DNA from 2 places in the Nitrobacter sp. genome. Region 2 is predicted to be linked to the other one. Evidence: riboswitches for the same ligand, from Rfam matches in the RefSeq annotation. Region 2 holds a riboswitch; the other holds the start of a gene.
The links. A riboswitch is a leader RNA that binds a small molecule or an ion and turns the genes downstream of it on or off. The one in region 2 is predicted to bind cobalamin.

Region 1 (4,756 bases), on a different contig from region 2:
GGCTTCGATCGCCGACGACACGGCCCCTAAGGCAAACAGCATGGCCAAGCTCCCGATCCGTGCCGCGCGCGGCGCAATCCCGTTTCGGAAACAAGTCGAGCAAATGCCGTGCCACCTGGGAAAGCCGATAGAATATGGAGTTTCGGCAAAAGGCCCCGGCGAAACCGGGGCAGAACATGCCGTCCGCGGCAGAACTTGCCGCCGCCCGCGTCATCCCGATCAGTCGATGCCGCGCATTGCCCCCGGGCGCGGCCCATGTTACGCGAGGCTCTCTCAAGCCCTGCAGAAACTCCCGGAAACGTTCATGTCTCAGACTTTTGCGCCGCGTCCTCTCGTCATCGCACCGTCGATCCTGGCCTCGGACTTCTCGAAGCTGGGCGAGGAAGTTCGCGCCGTCGATCAGGGGGGCGCCGACTGGATCCACCTCGACGTGATGGACGGCCATTTCGTGCCGAACATCTCCTACGGCCCCGACGTCATCAAGGCGATGCGTCCGCACACGAAGAAGATCTTCGATGCCCACCTGATGATCTCGCCCTGCGATCCCTATCTCGAAGCCTTCGCCAAGGCGGGCTGCGACCACATCACGGTTCATGTCGAGGCCGGGCCGCATCTGCATCGCTCGCTGCAGGCTATTCGCAACCTCGGCAAGAAGGCCGGAGTCACGCTCAATCCCGCGACGCCGCTCTCCACCATCGAATACGTGCTCGATATGGTCGATCTCGTGCTGGTGATGTCGGTCAACCCCGGTTTCGGCGGGCAGAAATTCATTCCCTCAGCGGTCGGCAAGATTCGGGACCTGCGTTCGATGATCGCCGGGCGGCCGATCGACATCGAGGTGGACGGCGGGGTCGGACCCGACGTCGCGGGCGAACTCGGCGCCGCGGGCGCCAACGCCTTCGTGGCCGGCTCGGCGGTGTTCAAGGGCGGCACGATGGAATCCTACAAGGCGAACATGGACGCGATCCGCAACGCCGCCGCCGCGGCGCGGGGCGAACTGGTCTGACGCAAACACCTGTACCGGCCGCGCATCACTCCCGGCCATGGCCGAACAACAAGCCCGCCGAACAGGCGGGCTTGTTCACGTCGGCAATCTTCAAAAATGGAAGCGGGGCAGATCAGCACCACTCCCCGTCGTGCTGCGGATATGCAACGTCAACGGGAAAAGCCTTTGCGCAACCGCGCCGTCAATTGACATCGACTTTGATCCCCTCCAAACAGATCGACGACGGTTCTCCCTTGGGAGATCAAAAGGGAACGTGGTGCGGGATCATCCCAACGCCACGGCTGCCCCCGCAACTGTAAGCGGCTAATCTGCGTCACAAGCCACTGGGGAATCTCGGTCCCGGGAAGGCGACGCAAGGTCACGATCCGCGAGCCAGGAGACCTGCCGTCAGCCGTGGTCACACGCGAAGATGTCGGTCGGGGACTACAGACATCCGCTTCACCGGGCCGCAGGGCTTTCGTGAAACCTCGTTCGCTGTGACGTGCCACCGCCGTCTGCCGAGGTTTCCTCATGTCCGCCGCCATTTTTAATCGCAAAAGCTTTAATCGCAGAAGCCTGTTTGCCTCCGCCCTCCTCGCGTCCGCGGGATCGATCGGCCTGAATGCGCCTTCCCTCGCGCAGCAATCCGCCTCGCCCAACCTGCTGCCGCCAATCCAGATCGCTCCCCCGCCGGTGAGAAGCGCGGATGCGCCGCCGCCTGCCCACCGCGCAGCATCGCATTCGCGGCGCGCGGTGCGTGCTGCTCCTCAACAACTTCCGGCCGGTGACGCTGCCGCGCCCGGCGCAACGGTGCCGGTGGTGGTCAGCCCGACGGGAATCGTGACGCCAGCCGGCCAGTTGGCAAGCACGCTCACCATCGTTACCGAGCAGGATATCCAGACCCAGCAACACCGCACCGTTCCGGACATCCTGAACACGGTCCCCGGCTTGAACGTCATACAAGCCGGCGGACCAGGCGCCCAGACCTCGGTCTTCATGCGCGGCACCAACGCCAACCACACCAAGGTGATCCTCGATGGAATCGACATCGGTGATGTCGGCAACTCGAATGGCGCATTCGACTACGCGCATCTTCTTGCAGCCGACATCCAGCAGATGGAAATCCTGCGCGGTCCGCAGAGCGGGCTCTACGGTTCCGACGCGATCGGCGGCGTCATCTCCATCGTCACCAAGAAAGGAGAAGGGCCGCCGCGCGCCACGGCCTCGATCGAGGCGGGCTCGTTCAATACCTTTAACCAGACGCTCGGATTGAGCGGCTCCGAACAGAACTTCAACTACGCGGTCAATGTCGCCCATCTCCATGCCGGAGATATTCCCGTGACTCCGCCGGAACTTTTGCCGCCGGGGCGGAAGGCGATCGGAAACAACTACGACAACAAGACCTATTCGACCAAGCTCGGGGTCGACCTCAATGAAAACCTGACCGTCAATTCGGTGGTTCGTTATATCGACACGACACTGCTGTTCACCGGAGACAGCGGATTTCCAAGTTTCCCCAATGCCGCGCAGAGCACGCACGCCGTTCAGCAATTGTTCAATCGCGAAGAGGCCGTGTGGTCGCTGTTCGACGGACGCTTGAAAAACTACTTCGGCGTCAACTACACCAACAGCAGGGCTTACGACATAAGTCCGGGAGATCCGGTTGGGGCAATCACCACCGGCGAACGCCTCAAGTTGGACTGGCACGCGGTGGCCGAGATCGCACGTGACAACAACCTGATCGTCGGCGCCGAGCAACAGACCGATCGCATCGAGACCACCGACTTGACAGCCCAGAACGGCAACAAGGCCGGCTTCATCGAACTGCAATCGGCTTTTGCGAAACGGTTCTTCCTGGTCGCGAATGTCCGCGAAGATTCCAACGACCGCTTCGGCGAGCATATGACCTACCGGGTGGCGCCGGCGGTCATTCTTCCCGTCACCGAGACGAAACTGAAGGCGAGCTACGGCACGGGATTCAAGGCGCCGTCGCTGAGTCAGTTGTATCAGGACTACCCGGCTTTCGGTTTCTTCGCCAATCCCAACCTGAAACCCGAAGAGAGCACGGGCTACGACGCTGGTTTCGAGCAGCCTCTGTTCAACGACCGCGTGCGGTTCGGCTCGACCTACTTCCATAACGACCTCACCAACCTGATCGACTACAATGACACATTCACCTCACTGGTGAACGTCAACCGCGCGACCACGGAAGGCACGGAAACGTTCGTCTCCGCGCAGATCACCGGGCGTTTCGGCATCCGCGCCGATTACACCTTCACTCGCGCCGTCGATGCTGCTACCGGCCTGCAACTGTTGCGCCGGCCCAAGGACAAGTGGAGCGTGACGGCGACATGGCTCCCCCTCGATCAGTTGACATTGTCGGCGACGGTGCTTCGTGTCAGCAACTGGATCGACGTCACGCGCGACGGCTCGGCTTCCGGAATTGTCGCGCCCGGCTATACGCTCGTGAACCTGCGCGGCGACTATGCCGTCAACGACCAGGTCAAGCTCTTCGCACGAGTCGATAACCTCTTCGACCGCCGTTACCAGAACCCGACGGGATTCCTCGCGCCCGGCCTCGGGATTTTCGGAGGCATCCGGGTGGCGAGTTACGGAGTGCGGTAGGTTTCGAAAGACAATCGGCGGCAATCACGATTGTCGATTGCGTATCGGGAAATCCGGTCATCCGAGAATCATCGATAACTGGATTTCCGGGTTCGTCGTTCACGACGCCACGCAATGACGAAGTAGCCCACGCGCTCTAGAGCGTTTTCGAGCGAAGTGGAATCCGGTTCGCGTGAAGAAAACGCGTCAGATCAAGAAGCTAGAGTCTTTCACCGTTTCCATGAAACGGTGAAAGACTCTAGTCGATCGGCCGTCCGGTCATGGCGACGAGTTCGCGCACCAGGCGATCTGACATCTGACCGGTCACCGGCATCCGGCGAGCCTGCTCGAATTTCCGGATCGCGGCCTGGGTGTCGGTCCCGACCGTTCCTGTCGGCTTCAACTGGCCGTAGCCGTATTCGGTCAATGTCCGCTGAACCGTCGCGATGCGGCGCGTCGCGTTGATAAGATCGGCAACGGGATCGCCATGCGGCACAGCCGCGACCGGCGCCGGCGAACGCGCACCCTGCCCTGATGCCGCACGCGACGGCGCAGCCGGCTGGGCAGGACTGGCGGAAGGAGCTTCGGACGGTTCGGCCGGCCGCACGCTGGCCGTATCCGCCTCGACCGGCCGGGGCCGCGGCAGCGGATTGGCCTGCGGCAACGTCAGGGGCGTCGCGCCGCCCGATCCGAACATCGGCGATGGATGATGACCGGCCTGCATGAACATGGCATTGGCGACGATGACGCCGACGGCGGCAAAGGCAAGCGACCCCGCAAGCAGGTCCTTCGGGCTGTGCAGCAGAATGCGCAGGGCGAAACCGCGTTCCTCGTCAGCTTCGCCTCTCGCGGCACTCGCACTGCGACGGCGTGGCCGAATCGCATCTCCTCCGACGGCTTTCCTAGGCACTCTTCTTCACCCGATGACCTTGATCCTGTTTTCCGGGACGCGGCGACGGCGTCAGCGTCGCGATGTTGTCCGATGTCGGTTCGGCTTCGGACGCGCCGACGCCGGACACGAACGTCAGCGGCAACATGACGGTCACCGTGGTCCCCTCCTCCACCTTGCTCTGCACATCGATCTCGCCCCGATGCAAGGCGACGAGACTCTTGACGATCGACAGTCCGAGTCCGGTCCCTTCGTGACGCCGCTGGTAGGTTTTCCCA
Region 2 (4,756 bases):
CTTCGGAAGAGGCCTGATCTGGAAACCGGACGTCCGCGGACGGGAGCCGGTTCGCGTGAAGAAAACGCGTCAAATCAAACTCATAGAGTCCCGCTTCTGATTTAGGCGGAAGCGGAGGCCTCCCGCGCGCTCGATGGTCCGCCGCTCGGGAACGTCCTTTGGAACTCCTTCTTCGCACGAGCATTATCTGGCTGGAACGGGATTGCTCCCTGCAATCCCCGAACCCAACTCAGCCCGCTGCGTGGCTTGGCCCGGCGGGCCTTTTCCGTGAGAGGAGACTTTCATATGGATGAGATGGACGGGCAGGATCGGATGCCGCAGGAACCGACTAACAATCTATTCCTTGCCGCAGGCAGCTTTGGCCTTCTGGCGTTTCTCGTCGGATTCGGAATTCTGGCGGCAATCGGTCTCGGACTTTTATACTGACGCTTCTATATTGATGTTTTCCGCGTCCCGAAGGGTTCGCGATTCCAGAATCCGCTCACCGCTCTCGCGGGGCGACCTAGTGAGATCATCGACCAGACCGTCCCGTCTTCGCAAGACGGGACGGATAGTCTTTACGCGCTCTTCAGTTCAAACGATTGGGAAACGGAATCTCGCCATCGACCGAGAAGTGCTGGAATTCATCCTTCAACGACGGATCGCCAAACCGCTCCTGCAACTCGAATGCGGCCTCTCTGCTCAGGCATGGCATCACCTCGCCCTTCACGTTGAGCGGATCCGGCGGCGCTTCGCGCTTGATGGGCATCATCGCAAAGCCGCACTTTGCCTGGGCGTCGGGCCACAGAGCAAACACGATACTGCAACGCGCGAAACTTTCGCGAAGAAACGCATCGTCTTTTTGCATCAATCGATTAAAAGCTTCAGCGCCGTGTTCCAAGGCCCGGCGCAGCGAGCTGATCACGAAGCCATTGAATTCATCATCTTCGATCATTGATCTTCCTCTAGCCTCGATAAGGAATTGGTTTGCTGCCCTGCACGGCGAGCATCTTTCCGATAACATATCCCGAGGATCCATCAAAACGTCCTGAATGGCCGTTGTTTCAAAGATTTCTTTGAAATATCGCGTGGTTCGGATGGAATATGTCCAAGTGCCGGCCGTTTGAACGTCCTTCCGCGCCCTATTTTCGGCCGGAGCCAACGAGTCCGGCGACGGCAAGCATGTGGGCGGCAGGAACAGCCGTACCGCCGGCTGCTGAATGGAGCGACCCTATGATCAAGGTTCAGCGCGTCGGCGAGGGCGAGTTCGAGGCCGTGGTCCGCGACGAAAACGGCGAGAGCCGCCACCGCGTCACGATGTCTGACTCCAAGAGCAAGCAGCTGACAGCCGGCAAGCACTCGCCTGAGCGCTGCGTCGAGGCCGCCTTTCACTTCCTGCTCGACCGGGAGCCCAAGGAGTCGATCCTCGCGCGCTTCGATATTTCGGTGATTTCACGCTACTTCCCAGAATTCGAGCAGGAGCTGCCGCGTTATCTCGCGCAGCCCTGACTGGATGCAACTCGCTGATTTCGCGCCAATGCAGGAATGCGTTCGCGGCTTGCACGGCTGGTTCCACTGTGCTTGTTTGCGGCGTCATCGGTGCCTCCCGAGGGAGGTGAAACGGGAACGCGGTGCGGGGATATGACCCCAACGCCGCGGCTGCCCCCGCAACTGTAAGCGGCCATCCGCGTCCATTCCGCTGCCGAACATGCCGCGCATGTGAGGAAAATCGGATCCGGATAACGGCCGCGAGCCAGGAGACCGGCCGGCGACGCCTTCGGAGCATGATCCCGAAAAGTGGCAACCGGTTTTCGGCTAAGATCATGCTCGATCAAAGGAAAAGGCCAGACTCTGTTTCAACGTGATTGAATCAGACTCTGGTGCGCGCGACGGTGGGTCGGCGGAAAGGATCGTCATGGTCTCCCGAATTTTGGGTTTCCCGTACTGTGCTGCCGGACCAGCCGGTCCGATGATCTGCCGCGTTTCCAACGGCGCATGATGATGCAAGATATCGCGGCCCGCCGACGAGCGGTCGTAACGGTCGCGCTATGTGCGGGTGTCACGGGGCTGACGCTGGTGTCGCTCGGCATTGGTCCCGTAAAATTGTCGCCTGTCGCCGTTCTCGAGGCCTTGTTCGGAGGCGGCAGCGAGGTCCAGCGAATCATCGTGCAGGACATTCGCCTGCCGCGCGCGATCCTCGGACTTGCGATCGGCGCCATTCTCGGTTTGTCGGGTGCGGCCCTGCAGGGACTGCTGCGCAATCCGTTGGCGTCGCCCTCGCTGTTCGGCGCGCCGCAGGCAGCGGCATTCGGCGCGGTGCTGGTCATCGCGCTCGGAGGTATCGACGTGCGTTCCTTCGCGCTGCCGGCCGCGGCCATCGTCGCAGCGTTTGCCTCCGTGTTCGCGTTGCTCGCGGTCGCGGGACGCAATGCCAGCCTGCTGATCCTGATCCTTGCCGGGCTTGCGATCTCCTCGCTTGCGGGAGCCGCGACGTCACTGACCATGAACCTGTCACGCAATCCCTTCGCTGCGCTGGAGATCGCGTTCTGGCTGCTGGGTTCGCTGGAAGACCGCAGCTTTCGCCATGTGATGCTGGCGCTGCCCTTCATCACCGCGGGCGCCGCGATCCTGATGAGCCAGCGCCATGCGTTTCGCGCGCTCAGTCTCGGCGAGGAATCCGCGCAGAGCCTCGGCGTCGATGTCGGACGGTTGCGGCTATGGGCGATCCTCGGCGTCGCGCTCGGCGTCGGCGGCGCGGTGGCGGTCGCGGGGGCCATCGGTTTCATCGGCCTGGTCGCGCCGCATCTGATGCGTCCGCTGATCGGTTACGACCCAGCGCGGCTGATGGTGCCGAGCGCGCTGGCCGGCGCGGCGCTGCTGCTCGCGGCCGATATCGCGGTTCGTCTCATTCCCTCGACATCGGACATCAAGGTCGGCGTGCTGACCGCGCTGATCGGCGTGCCGTTCTTCCTGTATCTGATCGTGCGCGAGCGCCGCGCGCTGGGCGGAGGCCTCGCATGAGCGAAGCCGCCATTCTCACTGCCTCGTCGTTGTCGGTGAGTCTCGGAAAACGGGTAGTCCTGAGCGACATTTCCCTGGCGCTGCCGCGCGGGTGCCTTGCCGCGCTGGTCGGACCCAATGGCGCCGGCAAGACCACCTTGCTGCGGGCACTGGCGGGCCTGTTGCCATCGGAGGGGACGATCGAGGTTTGCGGCGACGCGCTGTCCTCGCTCACCCTTCGCGAGCGCGCGCGCCGTTTCGCCTATCTTCCGCAGGGTCACCAGATGCACTGGCCACTGCCGGCGCGGGACATCGTGGCGCTCGGGCGCTACCCGCACGGCGCGGTCGATCCGGCGCGGCTGACAGGGGCGGACGCCGCGGCGGTGATGCGGGCGATGCAGGCGACCGACGTGACAGGTTTGAGCGATCGACCGGTGACGGAATTGTCCGGCGGCGAGCGCGGCCGCGTGGCGCTGGCGCGGGTGCTGGCCGTGGAAGCACCAATTCTGCTGGCCGACGAGCCGACCGCAGCACTCGATCCGCGCTACCAGATCGAGGTCATGACCAGGCTGAGGACCGCGGCCGACACCGGAACACTCGTCATCGTGGTGACGCACGATCTCGGGCTCGCGGCGCGGTTTGCGGATATCGCTCTCGTGCTGTCCGACGGGCGTCTGGTGTCGCAGGGACCGCCTGCGACCGCGCTCTCGGAAACAATCATCGAGAATATTTTTCGCGTCAGGACCTATCGGGCCGACTATCAACGCGAAACCGTCATCGTTCCATGGTCGGAGGCGTGATCGCGATGCCGCCTGTCGCGCGGTTGCATCGTCTTTGCAAGGCGATCCGGGCCTGCATAAGTCAGAGAAGCGGCGATCTTGCTGCGGCTGTTCTGGTACTAACCGTCGGGATTGCCATGCAGGCGCGGGCCGCCGATCTGCCGCGCGTTGCATCGATCAACGTCTGCACCGATCAGCTTTTAATGACGCTTGCCGATCCCGCTCAGATCGTCGGTCTCAGTCCCTACGCGCGGGATGCCGCGCGCTCCTGGGCGGCGGCCGAGGCGCGGAAATATCGGCGGCTGTCGGGCGAAGCGGAGGATGTGCTGACGCTCAAGCCCGATTTGGTTGTCGCCGGCCTCTACATGAAGCGAGCGACGCGCGAATTGCTGAAACGGCAGGGAATGAGGGTCGCCGAATTCGATATCGCAAGATCGATCGATGACGTGAAGGAGCAGATCCGCCGGATGGGCGGTCTCGTCGGGCATGCAGATCGCGCGGAAGCCCAGGTCGCGCGTCTCGATGCCGCGATCGCCCGCGCGAGGCAAGCGGTGGCGCGCAAACCCTATCGGGTGCTGGCGCTGTCGCGACGCGGCTGGGTTTCTGGCGATGACAGCATCACCAGTGCGTTGCTCTCGATCACGGGACTGTCGAACGCCGCGTCCGGCCTCGGCAGCAACTCCAGCGGGTTTGCCACGCTCGAAGCCATTGTGGCTGATCGGCCGGACTTCATCCTGATATCCGACGGCCGCGACGTTGCCGAGGACGAGGGCAGCGCGCTGCTGCTTCATCCGGCGCTCGAAAAGCTGTATCCGCCGTCGCGGCGCCTCATAATTCCCGAGGATCTCACGGTATGCGGCGGGCCGATGCTGTCCGACGCGCTGGACCAGTTGGTCGCGGAGCTGAAGCGTGTCGGGGGTTAGAGGCTCTCACCGTTTCACGGAAACGATGAAAGTTTCCAGGTTTTGATCTGACGCGTTTTCTTCACGCGAACTGGA

Region 1: another riboswitch for cobalamin. It lies ahead of ACS3WB_RS07825 (TonB-dependent receptor plug domain-containing protein); the one in region 2 lies ahead of ACS3WB_RS01970 (FecCD family ABC transporter permease).

What each region holds. Positions count from the first base shown of each region.
Region 1 is NZ_JBPPLY010000005.1:107,812-112,567, forward strand. It holds gene ACS3WB_RS07815 (EF-hand domain-containing protein) at 1-42, opposite strand, end outside; gene rpe (ribulose-phosphate 3-epimerase) at 305-1,006, shown strand; cobalamin riboswitch at 1,213-1,409, shown strand; gene ACS3WB_RS07825 (TonB-dependent receptor plug domain-containing protein) at 1,517-3,610, shown strand; gene ACS3WB_RS07830 (peptidoglycan-binding protein) at 3,849-4,499, opposite strand; gene ACS3WB_RS07835 (sensor histidine kinase) at 4,492-4,756, opposite strand, start outside.
Region 2 is NZ_JBPPLY010000001.1:418,359-423,114, reverse strand. It holds gene ACS3WB_RS01990 (hypothetical protein) at 1-17, shown strand, start outside; gene ACS3WB_RS01985 (hypothetical protein) at 286-426, shown strand; gene ACS3WB_RS01980 (hypothetical protein) at 569-934, opposite strand; gene ACS3WB_RS01975 (hypothetical protein) at 1,213-1,488, shown strand; cobalamin riboswitch at 1,560-1,763, shown strand; gene ACS3WB_RS01970 (FecCD family ABC transporter permease) at 1,975-3,000, shown strand; gene ACS3WB_RS01965 (ABC transporter ATP-binding protein) at 2,997-3,779, shown strand; gene ACS3WB_RS01960 (ABC transporter substrate-binding protein) at 3,896-4,681, shown strand.